2 linked regions of the Dongshaea marina genome follow. The protein of the gene in region 2 interacts with the protein of the main gene of each other region in a pairwise test. Links are inferred from orthologs where the notes say so. Each region holds a gene or a part of one and is shown on either strand. Other genes may lie near its edges. The genes, in order: mobA and moeA.

Evidence for each region.
Region 1: the proteins of moeA (region 2) and mobA interact in binary tests that used the Escherichia coli proteins (3 or more experiments, as listed by UniProt). The link is inferred for Dongshaea marina from one-to-one orthologs.

Annotation. Positions count from the first base shown.
Region 1 is NZ_CP028897.1:696,494-705,681, reverse strand. What follows is about bases 4,038-7,037. They hold mobA (molybdenum cofactor guanylyltransferase), read right to left. Parts: upstream 5,820-7,037; coding sequence 5,256-5,819; downstream 4,038-5,255. Other genes in these bases: DB847_RS03515 (molybdopterin molybdotransferase MoeA), read right to left, coding at 5,809-7,037; DB847_RS03525 (hypothetical protein), read right to left, coding at 4,949-5,248; moaA (GTP 3',8-cyclase MoaA), read right to left, coding at 4,038-4,722. In the rest of the region: DB847_RS03560 (hypothetical protein), read right to left, coding at 1-114; DB847_RS03555 (hypothetical protein), read right to left, coding at 487-1,527; molybdopterin synthase catalytic subunit MoaE, read right to left, coding at 1,912-2,364; moaD (molybdopterin synthase sulfur carrier subunit), read right to left, coding at 2,365-2,613; cyclic pyranopterin monophosphate synthase MoaC, read right to left, coding at 2,606-3,085; moaB (molybdenum cofactor biosynthesis protein B), read right to left, coding at 3,085-3,603; more of moaA, read right to left, coding at 3,655-4,037; more of DB847_RS03515, read right to left, coding at 7,038-7,044; fdhF (formate dehydrogenase subunit alpha), read right to left, coding at 7,144-9,188. UniProt on the Escherichia coli protein: Transfers a GMP moiety from GTP to Mo-molybdopterin (Mo-MPT) cofactor (Moco or molybdenum cofactor) to form Mo-molybdopterin guanine dinucleotide (Mo-MGD) cofactor.
Region 2 is NZ_CP028897.1:3,009,280-3,018,444, reverse strand. What follows is about bases 1,968-4,944. They hold moeA (molybdopterin molybdotransferase MoeA), read right to left. Parts: upstream 4,084-4,944; coding sequence 2,851-4,083; downstream 1,968-2,850. Other genes in these bases: folE (GTP cyclohydrolase I FolE), read left to right, coding at 4,295-4,944; DB847_RS14260 (molybdopterin-synthase adenylyltransferase MoeB), read right to left, coding at 2,093-2,851. Outside these bases: DB847_RS26685 (OmpA family protein), read right to left, coding at 210-512; more of folE, read left to right, coding at 4,945-4,951; DB847_RS14245 (ABC transporter substrate binding protein), read left to right, coding at 5,403-6,362; DB847_RS14240 (GNAT family N-acetyltransferase), read left to right, coding at 6,541-7,011; DB847_RS14235 (GNAT family N-acetyltransferase), read left to right, coding at 7,144-7,566; DB847_RS14230 (formate--tetrahydrofolate ligase), read right to left, coding at 7,710-9,165. UniProt on the Escherichia coli protein: Catalyzes the insertion of molybdate into adenylated molybdopterin with the concomitant release of AMP.

The sequences.
Region 1 (9,188 bases), 2.3 Mb from region 2 along the record:
GCTCTGTAGCAAACCATGATTGGGGGTGGCGTGTCCGGGATGGGTATAGAGAAATAGCGCCGCGACAAAACTAAGTAGCGCAACACCAAAAACAAAATAGATCACTTTGTTCATCAGTTATTCCATTAACTTTAAGCAGAAAAAAAGCTGCATCCTGCAGCCGTGCCCTGACAAAAATTGTCAGGGGATGGATGATAATCCAAAGCGGGTACAAAAGCTTTAACAAAAGCAACTTGGATACAAGATTTTGAAAATGAGTTGAGACTGATTCTTAATTCGCTCTCACATCGGGAGTGGAAGCCTTGCGGGCTAGAGTTGTGGCAAAGCCACAAAAAAGCCACCTTTAACAAGGTGGCTTTTATCATCGACAGCGGAGATGAAACTCTGGTTCAGCTCCTGAGTTCACTCGCCCTGCTGCCAGCGTTCGGCTGCCTCAGGAAAAAATTGATTAACATAAAACATTATGTCCCTCCTTTTCGTTCCTCACTAATGAATTCTGACCATACCTACAATATTGTTTTCATTATCATCATCAGAACCATAGAACATGCCACTTTGGTAGAATCCGGTGATTGCTTCAACTTTATGTGTTGGGAATTGCAAAACTTGTTCTGTAGCGATATCTCCCTCACCTTTGTCAGCATAAGTATTAGCAAGATTTTTCATAAATACATCTGAGCCAAGATGAAAAGAACTACGACTCTGATAAAGTGTAGAGTGCGCAGAGGCTCCCGGTTTTCCGTCAGGATCATAAGATGATGTACCGTACAGCTGGTTAAAATATGGATCGAAAAAAAGATCTGACACCTTTCGATTACTACTCCATGATGATTTAATATCTATTTTACCAACTTTTTCATAGCTAATATTTTTATAATCTTTAGGGAAAGTTGAATCACTATGAATAGGATCAATTTTCCCCCAGTAAAGATCACCCGACTCTCTTTCGCCTAACAATATATTATATGTCCCATCATCATCACTTGACTTAGCGCAGGCCAAACCTTCGAAAGAAGCATCAGTCACAGCAGGTATTCTATAGATAGCCTTAAGTTGTAAACCTGAGCTTAGTCCTCCCGGAGCCAGATCACGCTCAAGCAGAAACATCCGCCCGTACAGCCCTTTATAGTAACTGCTCTCAATGGCAAGATAATAGCTGTCACTAAGCCTGCATATCGCTTCGAGATCATTGCCTCTGGGCTCACCCTCAATCCAGGACACATATAATTGTTCTATAGGTTCAATTGTCGCTATATTGTCACGACGCTTAACAATACCAAACCTTGGGGTTTCTCTGGAGCCATCTTTATTTTTTTCATCAAATACCACTAACTCATCAAAATCTATCATATTACTATTGTCTATTGACTCTAACGAGTCTCCAAACGCAGAGCCACTTATAGCGTAACCGGTATGGTTTGAAAACTCTAAGTCATCACGAGATTCACTATCCTCGCCACCACAACTGATAAGCAATAATGAAATAAAGCTAATGATTGTTACTTGCAGTACATTTAGACTAGTCATTTATTATAAACCTGCACATTAGTTAAAAAGACATTTAGTAAAACATCTAAGAATCAACACTTGTTATTTTTTAATTAATAATGATATAGCATGATAATATACTCTTATAAATAATTCTAAGTCAGAGCTTTATTTTATCTGATTATCTGTGTAACTATAATATAGATTTAAATATTGAGATATTAATATATTTCGAATGCTGTGTTATGTTTTATCAAACACCAATTTATCGATTATTATCGTTCTTCACCAGACGAATATGATCTCAAAAAGATCACGACGGATAGGTAACGGCGGCTTCTTGAAAGAAACAAAAAAGCCACCTTTGATAAGGTGGCTTTTATCATCGACAGCCGAGATGAAACACTGGTTCAACTCTTGAGCTCACTCGCCCTGCTGCCAGCGTTCAGCCGCCTGCTGATCGCTATCTTTGGCTTCAACCCAGTGCTCCCCGGAATCACTCTGCTCCTTCTTCCAGAAGGGTGCCCGGGTCTTGAGGTAGTCCATCATGAACTCACAGGCCTCGAAAGCCGCCTTGCGATGAGCTGAGCTCACTCCGACAAACACGATCGGCTCATTGGCCTCCAGTCGCCCCACCCTGTGGATCAGGGTGCAATCATTAACCGGCCAACGCTCCCGAGCCTGGGCCTCAATCTCCTGCAGGCACTTCTCGGTCATCCCCGGATAGTGCTCCAGGGTCAGGGCCGACACCCCTTCGCTGCGGTTAAAATCACGCACCAGGCCACAAAAGGTCACCACGGCTCCCGATTGAGGCGTCGCCGCCAGCCGGGCATGTTCGGCACTCACATCAAAACACTCTGTCTGAACCGAGATCATTTAACCTCCCGTCACCGGAGGAAAAAAAGCGATCTCATCACCCGGTTGAACCCGGCTATCCAGGGAGCAGATGGTTTGATTCACCGAAGCCAGCAGACGATCCGACTCCAGGGCAAAATCCCATTTCTCACCTCTCTCAGAAAGGGCCTGGCGCACCTCATCCACAGTCGAAAGTGAACCGAGCTCCAGGGTGAGCTCGCCAACATTGAGTAGCTCACGAATCTGAGCAAAAAACAGTACCTTAATCATCTTTACTCCGAAAATGCCCCGATTTGCCACCCGCTTTTTCCAAAAGGCAGATCTCACCAATCCGGATATCTTTCTGTACCGCCTTACACATGTCATAGATGGTCAGGGCGGCGACAGAGGCCGCGGTCAACGCCTCCATCTCGACACCGGTCTGGCCACTCAACCGGCAGCTGGATTCGATACGCAGCTGAGAATTCGCCTCATCGACCTCAAACTCGACCTCAACCTTGCTGAGCATCAGTGGATGGCACAGAGGGATCAGATCTGAAGTCTTCTTGGCGGCCATGATCCCGGCGATGCGGGCACAGGCCAATACATCACCTTTCTTATGCTCCCCGGATACAACCAAAGCCAGGGTCTCAGGGGCCATGCTGACCACGGCCTGGGCCCGGGCCATCCGTGCGGTCTGCTCCTTGCCACTGACATCAACCATCCGGGCTTCACCCCGCTGGTTCAGGTGGGTAAGCTCCATCAGACCTCCGAGCAGACAAAGGGAACGAAGTTACAAGGCTTATGCCTGGCATCCAGCTGATCCCTGAGGATCCGGGTCCAACCGGTTCGACACGCCCCCTGGGAGCCTGGCAGACAGAACAGCAGTGTCTTGTTGGCAAACCCGCCAATGGCACGGCTCTGGATGGTGGAGCAGCCGATCTCCTCAAATGAGATCGCCCTAAACAGCTCACCAAAGCCTTCGATGGTCTGATCAAACAACACAGAAACTGCCTCGGGAGTACGATCACGCCCGGTGAGCCCTGTGCCTCCGGTCATGATCACGGCCTGTACTTCAGGATCCGCAATCCACTGAGAGACCTGGGCACGGATCTGGTAGATATCATCCTGAACAATCTTCTTATCCGCCAGCAGGTGTCCCTCTTGCTGCAGAGATTCCACCAGGTAAGCCCCGGAGCGATCGCTGCTCTCATCCCGGGTATCCGAAATCGTCAAAATCGCAATATTGAGTGGCCGGAACTCGGCAACTGCATGCCCCATAATCTTTCCTCTTCACTAACAGGGCCACCAGCAGCAGCCCCCATTGATTCGTTAACCGCCAAGAAACGCCAGATTCGGCGTCACTCCGGTATTCCCTTCACCCAGTTGGTGAGATAGTTTTTTCTGGCTTAAAGACTCGCGCAGGTAACCGATGAGCGCCTCCTGATCATCCGCCGACTGCAGATAATCGCGGATCCCGATCCCCTCATCCCCGAACAGGCACAGATGAAGAGCACCAACCGCAGACACCCTGAGACGATTACAACTCTGACAAAAATCCTTGGCATAGGGCATGATAAGCCCAATCTCACCAAGGTAGTCGGGGTGGCTATACACCTGAGCCGGCCCGGCATGCTTACCGCGAGGCTTCAATTGCCAGCCATTGCTGAGTAACTGGCGCTCGATCACTGTACCGCTCACATGATGCTTATCAAACAGCTCACTCATCTCGCCGGTTTCCATCAGCTCAATAAAACGCAGCTGAATGGGACGACTACGGATCCACTCAAGATAGCTATCGAGCTGTACATCATTGAGTCCTTTGAGTAGTACCGCATTCACCTTCACCGCCTGATAACCCAGGCTCAAAGCCTCCTCAATGCCATCCATCACCAAGGCAAACCGTGAGTCGCCGGTGATCGCATGAAACATCCGCGGATCCAGGCTATCCAGGCTGACATTCACCGCATTCAACCCGGCCTGCTGCCACTGGGCCGCCAGCTTCTGCAGCCGGTAGCCATTGGTGGTGATCGCGACCGACTCAATCCCCGGCGTCGCTGCCGTGGTTTCAATAATCGAGGTCAGATCACGACGCAAAGAGGGCTCCCCTCCCGTCAAACGAACCTTACGGGTCCCCAAAACGGAAAAAGCACTAAGCAGATGCCCGACTTCATGACGTTGCAGGAAATGTTGCCGCCCCGAGGACTGATAACCATCCGGCAGGCAGTAACGGCAACGAAAATTACAGACATCGGTCAAAGAAAGCCGCAAGTAGCTAAACTTGCGCGAAAAGCTGTCTGCTAAAGGCTCCACATCCTGCAACTGGCGAAAAGGTATCGATTGCTCCCCGTCAGGCTGTCGGCTGTCTTTGGTAAAGATCCGACTCTCTTCAATGGGCATCTATCCTCTCCTCGCCACAACAAAACACCTGATTACTAGATTGATCACGCATAGACTATCTTGATGAGAATGTGGGTGCAAACCTGTTCGAAAACTCGCAAAGCCGCGACCCTAAATCTATTAATATTTTCCAAGAAACCACAGCCTATGACCTAAAGTAAAAGAGTTCAGAGCGAATCATCGCAAAACCATCACTCCACCTTGCAATTATGAGTAAACACCCACTCTATCGCTTTAGATCAATCGCCACTGAAATTTGGCAAGACTCGGTCTCAAGACACAAGCCATGCTTGGAATCATGAGGGATCTGCGCCACCAGCTCCGGAGTTAATTTAAGCAGTAATCCCGGGTTCTGGCTCGCCACAGTATACCCCTGAGCCGCACGATCCAGCTCAACCCTGCAGTTTTGCAGTAATAGCTCACCCGAAGAAACCGTCAGCTCAACCGGCTGCCCCTGTTCGAGTCCGGAATACTCCTGCTCACTGAGCCTGATACGCAGCTGCTGCGCAGAATAGATAAGTTTCATGATTGAATTAACTCCTTTGTTTCATCCGGTAGCGTTGCCAGTCATCCGGAGTATTAATATTCTCCAGCTCCTGCGGCAGCACCAGGGTATGGCAGCTCAGTTGCTCGGCCCAGCCCCTCACCCGACGTTGTCCCGACTCAAGATAAAGCCTCAGAGCCTCCCGCACCCGCTCACAGTTATGCACCATCAAGGGTAAGGGAGAGCGATTCAGCCGTAGCAGATCCCAAGAAATTTGCTGCCCGAGGTAACGGGTAAACATCTTTACAACTGCGCCCTCAAACGGGACGTCCACCGGCCAGAATAGTAACCAACGGTCATCTTCAAGCTGCTCCAGCACGCTCGCAATCCCACCCAGTGGCCCCTGCTCTGTCATGCGATCCGGGATCGAATCAAACCCCGCATAATCACCACTGACATACAGCCGCTCACAATGGCTTTGCAGCTGTTCATGAAGCTGCTGCAACAGGCTCCTGCCATCCAGCAGCAGACTGGCCTTGTCCTGGCCCATCCGGCTGGATTTTCCTCCGGCCAGGATAACCCCATCGATCCGGGTGACTGCCTCAGGGAACAAAACGACTCTCTCCCTGGCAATCGCTCCACACCCTGGGATAAAAAGAAACCAGTTGCCCCGCCTGTAGCTTGGCATCATCGGCTTCCACCATCGCCCAGCCATTGGCCTCACGCAGCGGGCTCAACTGTGCCGGGGACTGCCCCGGCAGAATAACCACTCGTGCCTGTCCCTGATCATTGATCTCAAGACGAGCCTTCTTAAAGCTGACCATGCCCTCTTTGCTATCTGCGCGATTGAGCAGAGGAACCCGCACCGCTTTCTCTTCCGGCAGACCCATCAGGGATCGGAGCAGGGTGCCTCCGATAAAACGAAGTCCGGTCATGGCTGCCACCGGGTTACCCGGCAGGCTGACGACCCAGCTTCCTCTCGGAGCCTTGGCCACCAAAATCGGCTTACCGGGACGAACCGCCACCTTGTGGAACAGCACTTCGGCCTGCAACTCTTTGAGAAGTGCCGGAACAAAGTCAAAGCGTCCCGCCGAGACAGCTCCCGTGGTCAGTAACAGATCAGGCTCCATCGCCAGGGCTCTGTCTAAAATCTCCCGCGCCGCGACAGGTTCATCCTGGATCGAATCCGCCATCAACAGTTCACACCCAAGCTCCCTGAGACAGGCCTGAAGATAAAAAGAGTTTGAGTTATAGATCTGTCCCGGAGCCAATGGCTGCTCAAGGTCACACAGGAGCTCACTTCCTGTGGTTAATAGCACCACCTTGACCTTGCGCGTTACCTCTACCTGGTGCAGCCCGGCTCCGGCCAAAAGACCAATATCGGTCGCGCTCAGGCAACGGCCCGCCTTGAGTAGCACAGCTCCCCTGGGAAGCTCCTCACCCTGGTTACGAATATTGGAAAACTGCTTTGAGAGCTCATGGATCCTGATCATGTCTCCCTGGGCATCGGTATTTTCAACCGGAACAACTCTGTCACAATCGGTTGGCACCGCAGCGCCCGTCATGATCTCCCAGCACTCTCCCTGCCCCAGGGGTTGCTCAGGAAGAGGATCACCGGCTGCTATGGTACCGATACAGCGCAACTCAACGGGAGCCGGTCCATCACACGCACAGGCATATCCATCCATGGCACTACTGGTAAAAGGCGGCAGGGCAATGGCAGAACACACATCTCGCGCCAGTACCCGGCCATGGGAAAGCGCCAGCGGCACGGTCTCAGAGCCGAGAGAATTCACCTGCTGTAACAAAAGGCTTTTCGCCTCATTAAAAGAGATCACAATGAGATACCCTGTAATTAATCTTGAATGCGTTCAGTCATAACAAGTCGGTACAAACGAATACGGTGCGCTTTTTAAAGATCGTACGATTCACCCACTCTATCCGTGAATAGTTTCAACGCCTTCGACATGGGAGCTCAGCCGTGACTTCATGGCATGATACTCCTGCTGCACATGCTCCTCAGCCCACTTCTGATCGGCGATCCCCTCAACCCTGACCGCACAGTATTTGGTTTCAGGCGCCTTGGCCATCGGATCCAGCTTTTTCTGGGTCAATTCATTACAGGCCCCAACCCACCACTGATAGGTCATATAAACGGCGCCCGGTGCCAATCGATCATTCAGGTTTGCGCGGGTGATTACTTTACCACGACGAGAGCAAACCCACACTAACTGCTGCTCCTTGATCCCTAGTGCCTTGGCATCTTGAGGGTGGATCTGTACAAAACCCGGCTCATCGGCAAGGATTTGTAAGGCATTGCAGTTCCCTGTCATCGAGCGGCAGGAGTAGTGCCCCACCTCACGGACGGTCGACAAGATCAGGGGGTAATCACTATCCGGCGTCTCTGCCGGCGGATGCCAATCGGCAGCAACCAGCTGCCCTTTACCCGAAGGGGTGGCAAACCGGTTCCCTGCATACTGAAAGTCGGTCCCGGGAGCATCCAGAGTACGGCATGGCCAGGCCAGGTGTCCCATCTCTCCGATCTTCTCATAGGTTGCCCCATAAAACTCAGGGCACAACTCACGCATCTCATCCCAGATCGCCTGCTCATCCGGATAATCCATCGGATAACCCATCGCCGTTGCCAGCTCACAGATGATCTTCCAGTCCCGCTTGATATTACCCCTGGGCTCAACCGCCTTCATGAAACGCTGAAAACCACGATCGGCACAGGTAAAGACCCCGCCATGCTCTCCCCAGGAGGTCGCAGGCAGGATCACATCGGCTATCTCAGCTGTCTTGGTCATGAAGATATCCTGGACAATCATAAACTCAAGGGCATCAAACCCCTGACGGACCAGGCTGAGATCGGCCTCGCTTTGCAGAGGATCCTCTCCCATGATGTAGTAAGCCCTGAGATCCCCACTGAGTGCCCGCTTCGGCACATCCGTGATACCAAAGCCCGGCTTCGCATCCATCTTCGCAAAGTCGACGCCCCAGGCTTTGGCAAATTTACGCCGGGCCTCATCATCTGTGACTTTTTGATAACCCGGGAAAAGCTCAGGCAAGGAGCCCATATCACAGGCTCCCTGTACATTATTCTGCCCGCGCACCGGAGCCACCCCGACATGGGGACGCCCCAGATTCCCGGTCAACAGAGCCAGAGCCGCTAGTCCCTTCACCACATCGACCGCCTGGGTAAACTGGGTGACCCCCATTCCCCACAAGATAGTGGCCGAAGGTGCCGCCGCATAAGTGCGCATCGCCTGGCGAATATCCTCCGCCCCAAGTCCGGTAATCGACTCCACATATTCAGGGGTATACTTGGCCACCTGCTTTCGGTAGCTATCAAAGCCTTCGGTGAAGCTCGCCACATACTCCTTGTCGTAGAGTTCCTCTTCAATCAGCACATGGCCAAAGGCGTTCACCAAAGCCATGTTGGAGCCATTTTTGAGCTGCAGATGCTGATCGGCGATCCGCGCCGACTCAATCCTGCGCGGATCACAGACGATCACCTTGCTCCCCTGCTCCCTGGCATCCAGGATACGGTTTGCAATCACCGGGTGTGAGTCCGCGTAGTTATAGCCAAAAATCAGCAGGCATTTAGAGTGCTCAAGATCTCGGATGGAATTACTCATAGTCCCATGCCCCAGGGTCTCACTTAACCCCAGCATGGAGGGTCCATGGCAAACCCGGGCACAGCAATCTATGTTATTGGTTCCGATTACCGCCCGGGCAAATTTTTGCATCACATAATTACTTTCATTGCCGGTGCCTCTGGAGGAGCCGGTATGCATGATGGCGCTCGCCCCATGCTTTTCTTTGATCGCTTTAAGCCGGGATGCGCAGTATCCGATCGCCTCATCCCAGGAAACGGCTTCAAACTTTCCACCCTTTTGACGGCGGATCATCGGCTGAGTCAGTCGAGGCGTCAAAAGCTTGGTATCATTCAAGAAATCCCAGCCATAATAGCCCTTGAGGC
Region 2 (9,165 bases):
GTTATCAGGACTGGCCTCTTTGCGAGCTTTCGAGCTATTGCGCACAGCGGGAATTGGAGCTAGAGATCTTAACCTCTGCGGGGTTAAAGCTCTGGCTACAAGAGCAGGAGGTCCAATCGATCGGTTACCGGGCATTGCTTTGAACCGGGCTTGTATTTAATCCATTAAAAAAGGCTCCCTCGGGAGCCTTTTAAGCATCAGCGGACCAATTACTGGTTCACCATCACTTTGACCTGAGCCTGGGCCTTGGCGTCGACGCGACGATCCATTTTGCGCTGCTCTTTGGTTTTACCCATAGAGTCCTTCGCACCAAAATAGTTCACCTTGATCTGGTCGGCAGAGATCCCTTTAGATGCCAGGTACTGCTTGGCTGCATCAGCGCGGCGCATGGACAGCTTCTGGTTGTAAGCGCTCATACCACCTGTGCTATCCGCATAGCCAGACAGGGAGACAGTTGCACCCTGGTGAGACTTGGCAAAAGTTGCGACCTGGTTCAGCTTGCTCTGAGCCATTGGGGTCAGCTTAGCACTGTCAAAACCAAAGTAGATCGCTTGCTCGGCGGATACAGTCTTATAAGTTGCCTTTTGGACTGGAGCCGGAGCTACTGGAGCTGGGGTTGGAGCATGCTCAACCTGGGCACGGGCAGGGTGGAACACCAGATCCAGGCCGAAGTTGTTGGCACGGGTTTCCCAGGTTGCGCCATCGCCAATCTTGTTGATGTGGCGGAAGCGGGCCTGCAGATCCAGCAGATCGTTGATCTGGTAGCCGATACCAGCACCCCATACCGGAGTGAAGCCGTCATCGTTCTTGCCAACAACATCGTTGCTGTTACCGGTACGCATTACGCCCAGCTCACCCAGCAGGGAGAAGCCATAGCCAAGAGGCAAGTGGCCAATTCCGGAGAGGTACAGACCATCTACACGGTAGTTTTGATCCTGTACTTTAGCCTTACCCAGGTGAGAGTAACCACCCTCAAGGCCCAGGTACTGGTTGAAGTTGTAACCACCGAAATAACCGACAGAGTCTGCCCAGCTATCATTCTCGGTACCACTTGTTTGATACCCCTTCAGTCCCTGAATCTCGGTGCGACCAGCGTTGATACCCAGGTACCAATCGTGCTCAGTGGTGGTCTGTGCCTGGACGGCTGAAGATAGGGCAACTGCTGCGACTGCGGCTGCAATCAGGGTCGGTGCCACTTTCTTATTCATATGATATTGCTCCTTAATGGATACTTCGGGATCAAGGACCCCGGCCAACTGCAATCTGGCTGCTTATCCTCCGTAAAGGACTCGTCGCGGCCATGACTCCCTTTTAAGCATTAGCATTGTAATGAGATATCGCTAAATATAAATAAGCGAATCACTATGATTTTACGGTGAATTTGTGCTGCCTTTCAAGAAATAAGCTCAAAGAGGTCCTATATTTGGGGAACTTTTTGCTCTCATCGAAGGTCTGCGTCGCATGAGCCGTCCTGAAAGGACGATTTTGCTCACCGAAAAAGGGAGTTTTATCCTGTCTGACTCAAGGGTCAGCTGCTTTTTGATGTGTCAGATCGGCGCCATCCTACAAATCCAGCCCTAACTGAAGCTGAATGAGACCTAAGTTATAAGAAACGTGACGCAGAGATCGCTCCCTGTTGTGTAAGAGATCGGCCATTTTTATGTGCGGGATCTAGGATAAATAACGGCTGATTTTCTGAGGTAAATTGTTCTAATACTATGAAAAAAAAGGATATTGTTATTTTGATATCAATTTTTTTTCATAAAAATTTGATTTTTATTGGTTTGCTACGTTGCTCTTTTATCGGGAGCGATTATAGTTACTAGTGCAAGGACGCAATGAGGTCTTTCAGGATAGAAAGGCTGCCAGGGTAAGGCAAAAGGAACACCACAGGATGTGGTAATGGACACCTCCAGGGTCGGAGATGGATGAGCGGACAGGATGACCGTTACACCAGGAAGGTGCAAGGACCCCCCGAAGGATCGGGAAGAGGAAACCTAAGGGAAGAGGACGAGTAAGGAAACGCAGGGAGCATAAACGTTCAGGGATAGGGCGACAAGGACCGAGGGGCGGCGCAAGCCGCCCCTTTTCTCTATCTGTTTTTCTCTGAGCACACTTCACAGCCGGGATCCCTGGCAAGCTTCATCTCGCGAAAACCTCCCTGACGACCGTCAAACAGCTGCAGCTGTCCCGCTGTGATACTCCCGACCTGACTCAGTAGTTTGATGACGGCCAGTGCCTGTAGAGAGCCTATGATGGACACAACGGGTGCCAGCACTCCTCTGTCGACACAGCTTTCAGGTACGGAGCCGAACAGGCGGCTCAGGCAGCGGTAGCAGGGTTCATCTTCCCCATAGCAAAAGGTGATGAGCTGGCCTTCGTTGCGAATCGCCGAACCCGAAACCAGCGGTGTCCTGCTGGTAAAGCAGGCCTGGTTGAGGGCCTCCCGGCTTTGCTGATTATCGGTGCAGTCAACCACGACACTGTGCTGCGCGACTTCAGCCAGCAGCTCCTGGCCCTCAAGCTTGTTATCGATACACTTAATCTTGAGCCAGGGATTCAGTTGCTCCAGCGCCTGGCGGGCCGACAGGGTTTTTAGCTGTCCCAAAGTCGCCTCACGATGCAGGATTTGTCGCTGCAGGTTGGAAAGCTCAACCTTATCAAAATCCACCAGGGTCAGTTGGCCAACCCCGGATGCGGCCAGGGATTGAGCGACACTGCAGCCTAATCCACCGACACCGATGATCAGCACTCTGGCTTGCTTGAGGGCGAGCTGCCCCTCAAAACCAAACTCGGGCAGCACGATCTGCCGATTGTAGCGAAGCTCCTCTTGATGACTGAGTTCACCCATTAGCTCAGCACCCCGTCAAATGGCTCGACCGTCACCTGTTGGCCAGTATCGATTGATCCCTGCTCCTGGGGCAACACGATAAAACAGTTGGCGGTTGCCATGGAGCGAAACGCTCCTGAGCATTGAAGGCTTGCCGGGGTTACACAAAGTTTCCCCTGCTGATCCCGGAAAAAATATCCCCGTTGATAATCGGTTCTCCCAGGCTGTTTACGCAGGGGGTGGGTAACCTTGGCCTGGAGCTGGATGGGGGATTGCCAGCTGGTGCCTGCGAGTTTATCCAACGCCGGACGAACCAGCTGGCAAAAAGAGACCATGGCGGAGACCGGGTTTCCGGGCAACCCAAAAAACCAGGCTTTGGGCAGCTTGCCAAATGAGAACGGCTTACCCGGCTTGAGGGCAATTTTCCAAAAGTGGATGCTGCCGAGCTCCTGGAGGACATCCCGGGTGTAATCCGCTTCGCCGACCGAGACGCCACCAGAGCTTATCACCACATCCGCCTGCTCGTTGGCATCTAAAAATGCCTGACGCAGCTGCGGCTTATCGTCCGGGATGATCCCAAAATCCAGACATTCACAGTGAAGACGCTGCAGCAGGATTTTGAGTCCGGCGCGGTTAGAGTCGAAAATTTCCCCGGCTGAGAGTACTGAACCTGGGTCTTTTAGCTCATCACCACTGCTGAGCAGCGCCACTTTCAGGGGGCGATAGACACAGACCCTGTCTATGCCGACTGAGGCCAGCAATTGAATGCTTCTGGCATTGAGCCTATTGCCTTGTTCCAGCAGCTTTTCTCCCTGTTTCAGATCCTGACCTCTGGGGCGGACATTTTGTCCCTGCTGATAATCACTAAGAATCTGTATCTGATCACCCGTGCGCTCAACCTCCTCCTGCATGATCACTGTATCGGTTCCGGCAGGAAGTGGAGCGCCGGTCATGATCCGTACTGCCTCTCCCACAGGGCAGCTGCCAGTGAAAGGATGCCCGGCAAAGCTATCTCCGGCAATTTTTATCCCGGAGGACGATATAAGACTGGCATGGTCGATGGCGTAGCCATCCATGGAAGAGTTATCAAATGGAGGAATATCTAAGGGCGCGCAGATATCTTGAGCCAGGATCATCCCATCTACTTCATTCAGCGGGAGAGTCTGCGGCGAGCAGCACGAAGTGAGCACGTCCAGCATCTGGGTTCGGGCTTGCTCCAGAGGGATTAAATCTGTCTTATCACAACAACCCATGGTCGATCCTTATTCTCTGTTGCTGTTTTATTGAGGATATGCGGGGCTGGCTGTTGGCCGCACCCGACTCAGGGAGAAACAGGGAGCATAGAGAAACGCAGGGAGTTTGTCGAGGAGCCTTTTTCCAGCTACGGGCTTGCATTATGTTCAGTTTCAGTTTTAACTAGTCAGTTTTTCGATGGTTTATAGCTAATTTAGCCTGGGAGATATGATGTCGACACTGAGTGCTGAGGCGATTCAGGTTCGCTCTGCGTTAGAAGCGCGGGGGCTGGAGACGCCGATGAGTGACACGGGTCTGAGTCGCGAGCAGAAAAAGCAACAGATCGAATCTCACATGGGTGAGGTGATGCGCCTGCTAGGGCTGGATCTGACCGATGACTCCCTGATGGAGACGCCCCATCGCATCGCCAAGATGTATGTCGATGAGATCTTCTCCGGGCTGGATTACCATGAGTTTCCCAAGATCACTCTCATCGATAACAAGATGCAGGTCGATGAGATGGTGAAGGTGAGTGATATCACCCTGACCAGTACCTGTGAACATCACTTTGTGACTATTGATGGCAAGGCAACTATCGCCTATATCCCCCGTGGCAAGGTGATTGGTCTGTCTAAGATCAACCGTATTGTGCAGTTTTTTGCAAAGCGCCCCCAGGTGCAGGAGCGGCTGACCCAACAGGTATTAGTAGCCTTGCAGGCTCTGCTGCAGACCGACGATGTTGCAATCAGCATCAAGGCGACACATTACTGCGTCAAGGCGCGCGGGGTGATGGATGTGACCAGTGCCACCACCACCACCTCACTGGGCGGGGTGTTCAAGACTCAGGCCGGAACGCGCCAGGAGCTTTTGAGTAATCTACACCAGTAGCCCGAGTAGCGTTCAGTTTACTTTTTGCTCAAGTAAACTGAACTTATAGTGTGTGCTTTTTAAAGTGAGCAGCTGTTAGCTGATTTTTTGTGACACCCGGTAAAGCTATCCCTCAGTCAGGAATAAGTCTTTCCAGCTCCGCGATGCGGATCCTCGGTCAGCGATTCCTGCCCATCACCGAGCCTATATTTCATCGCTAGAAAGTAATCCCATCCAAGTTTCGTGTGCTTTACATTCACTATATTGCGAAGCAACTCCGCCAAAACTGCCAACAGGCAAATGGTTCACAGGGTATCCAAATTGGGATGTTTAACCTAGCGATCACCTATCAACCTGGATTGGTATCGCCCCTTCAACGCTGATAATTAAACTACAATCTTAGATAGGTGCTAATGATTTACTAGCGTGATGTGATCATGGCGAATTCCTAAGTGATGAGGTGTCGTGACAAATGAAAATGCGCTCTTGCTTGTTTGCGATATTTATTACCTTAGGAACGGTATCGCTTGTGTATGCAGAGTATCGAGTCGCGATATTTGATTATGATGATAGATTAAACCATGATAATACAGTCGCTAAATATATAGAGAAGCAGTTAAAAGATAATGATTATGAAATATTAGTCTCCCAGTTCACCGGAAGAGGGGAGGTTGTAAAATCGGTTCAGATATTAAAAAATATTGACGCCATGGGCTTTGACCTACTAATAACGATTACTTCAGATGCATTGATCCTGGCAAGGCATGCGGTTCATAAAACACCTATCATTTTCACCAATGCAAACAATCCGGCACTGCTCGGCGTCCGCGAAGACACGAAAGCGATAGGTAATATCACGGGGGCAACTTACTATATACCAATCCAGGAAAAAATTGAGTTCTTTAGAAAAGTACAAAAAAATATGAAAGCAGTGGGAGTTATTTTTGATAAAAATAATAAATCAAAGCGAGTGGAGGTGAAGGAAACAAGAGTGGCACTGCGTAATCTGAACATCAAAGGAATCGTCATGCAGGTTGAAAATATGGATGAATACCTCTCATCTGTCATTGACTTAATTGATCTGGGTATGGATTCAATCATAATAACTTCGAGCGGTCTATTATACGAAAATATTCATTTGATAACCCAGGTTACCAATGATTCAAAGGTGGCCGTCTACTCCTACAATGGGAAGGCAGTGCCTAAAGGTGCAATCGCATCATTAACCAGTGATTATTACAAGATGGCTGATGAGCTAGTGATCCCTATGGCCTTAGATGTGCTACTCAATAAGAAACAGCCAAGAGATATGCCGATAAGGAGATTAAAGAACAATGATATGCTAATTAACCTCTCTGCGGCAAAAAATATTGGACTGACAATAGATAAAGAAATCATCGATGAGGCTATAAATATCGGTGGTAAACACTAATATATTTTTTGAATAACTTTCCCCAAATGTATACATCTCTCCAGCGCGATGCTTGAGTGTAAGAGTTATTGCCAGCAGAACTGGGATACAAATCTAAAAATAGGCGACAGATCCTTCCTTTGTCGATCTATATCTCTATACTCAGTCACCATGAGATAGATAAGTGAGCGTGTTCCTCATGGAGATCAGGAAAGCGGATAAGTCAGATATTGAGGGGATTGTGAATGTATATAGAGTGTGCTTTCCAAGAGAGCTCAAGCATCAGCTCTGGATCGAGGCCTCCTTTCACTCATATCCAAGGGGGATCTACTATGTGATCTCGGATGAGGAGAGGATCTGTGGCTATATCCTGTGGTGTGTGAAAAACGGTTTTCGTGAAAAGACCATTATCGAGCTGGAGCAGATCGGGGTACACCCTGATTCTGCCGGGAGAGGACTTGGAAAAAAACTCATCGAAACCTCTGTTCGGCAATTTAAAGATCACCTCGGCTCCCTGGGTCACGCAGTGGGGGCTATCCTGGTGACGACCTCAGAGGGGAATTATGCCGAGCACCTTTACCAATCTGCCCTGGGGGTCTCCCGCGCAGCTGTGATCCAGGGGTATGGTTCGGGCAGTGAAGTGATCTTATACAACAACCATCTCAGTTAAAGGTATCAACGCCTCTGTTTCCATCCAGCCTCAGGAGGGCTTGTGCATAAGCTACGTCCAGCAAAAGCTGAAGATATTGCTCGAATCTCTGAAATAGAAAATCTCTGTTTCCCCAAAGCAGAGGCTGCCAGCTTGAGCAGATTTAAAGAACGGTTTGCCACATTCCCTGAGTGTTTCTACGTGCTTGAAGTCGATGGCATCGTGGTGGGGCATATCAACGGTTGTATTACCAATACCCCCGAGTTACCCGATGAACTCTATTCAGATGCTTCTCTTCACTGCCCTGATGGAAAGTATCAAACCGTATTCGGATTGGCCGTTGCCCCCGAGTTTCAACGCAGAGGGTATGCTTTGCTGCTGATGAAGCACTTCATCGAAATCAGCATAAAACGTGGTCACCTTGGCATGGTGTTAACCTGTAAAGAACCACTTATCGGTTTTTATCGGCAGCTGGGATTTAAGTTTTTGGGAAGATCTGCATCCAATCATGGTGAGGTCGACTGGAACGATATGCTGCTGAGCTATGAGATAGATACACAACCGGGTACAAGATAGACTGTTACCGCAGAATGGCACAGGGAGGTGAGTCCAGATGAAAAAGCTCAAGATCCGTTGGCAGCCATCCGCTTACCCTGAGGACAAAAAAAAGAGCCGCATCATGCAGCTCTTGCCTGGGGATGCTCTTTCACATTGGGGGCTTAGGAAAGCCCCAGGATCTCCCCATTCGCATCGATATCGATCTGATGGTAAGCGGCATTCTCCCCCAGTCCCGGCATGGTCATCACGGCGCCGCACAGTACATAGATAAAACCTGCGCCGGCATTGACCTTCACCGAGTTGATCGGCACCACAAAACCCTGGGGGGCTCCCTTGAGGCTTGGGTCATGGCTGATAGAAGCCGGGGTCTTGGCCATGCAGATCGGCAGTTTTCCAAAGCCTCCCGCTTCCAGCTGCTCAATCTCCTGGCGCGCCTGGTTGGAGAGGTGAATTCCCTTACCACCATAGCCACACTCAACCAGACTCAGCAGTTTCTGAGTAATGGTCATACTCTCTTCATACAGAAGCTGAGGCTTGGCCTGAGGCAGCTCACAGGCTTTTTGTACCGCCTGCGCCAGCTCGAGGGCCCCGCATCCACCGTGGGCAAACGCCTGGCTTTCACAGGCGGCAAAAGCGCCCTGTGATTTCGCCCAGCTCTTCAGCCACTCTAGTTCCTCTTCGGTATCTTCGGCAAAACGGTTGATGGCAACCACCACCGGCTGGCCGTAGCGCAGGCCATTTTGGATATGCCAACCCAGGTTTTCTGCGCCCTCTTCCAGTCCCTCCTGATCTGGCAGGGCCAGCTCTTTGGCACTAGGAGCCTTTTGTGTCTGCTGATATTTATGGGCGTGGGATTTAAGGCCGCGTAGGGTGGCAACCACCACCACGCAGGAGGGGGCGATCCCGGATTGACGGTACTTAATGTTGAAGTACTTCTCCATCCCCATGTCGGAGCCAAAGCCGCCCTCGGTCACCACATAATCGGCAAGCTTGATCCCAATCTCATCGGCGATGACAGAAGAGTTGCCGTGAGCGATGTTGGCAAAGGGGCCGGTGTGGACCAGAACCGGGCTGTTTTCCGTGGTCTGCAGCAGGTTGGGCTTGAGTGCATCCTTGAGGGTCACTGCCATCGCGCCTGCGACTTTGAGCATCTCACAGGTGATGGGTTTGCCCTGCAGATCATAGGCGACTATGGTCCGGCCCAGGCGCTGACGCATATCCTGGAGATCCTTAGAGAGTGCTAAAATTGCCATCAGCTCAGAGGCTGCGGTGATATAAAAGCTATCGCTGCGCTCGACCCCATCTTTATCGCCACCCTGGCCGACCGTGATGTGGCGCAGGGCGCGGTCATTGTGATCCACAACCCGTGGCCAGACGATCCGCTTGGGATCTATATTCAGCCGGGGTTGGCCGGTCTTTTTCTGGTATTCATCGCCTAAACGCTCTTCGTGGAACAGCCGGGCGTCCAACGCTGCCGCGGCCAGGTTATGGGCGGCACTCACGGCATGGATATCACCGGTCAGATGCAGGTTCATCTCCTCCATCGGCACCACCTGGGAGTAGCCACCTCCGGCTGCGCCACCCTTGAGGCCAAACACCGGGCCCATGCTGGGCTGG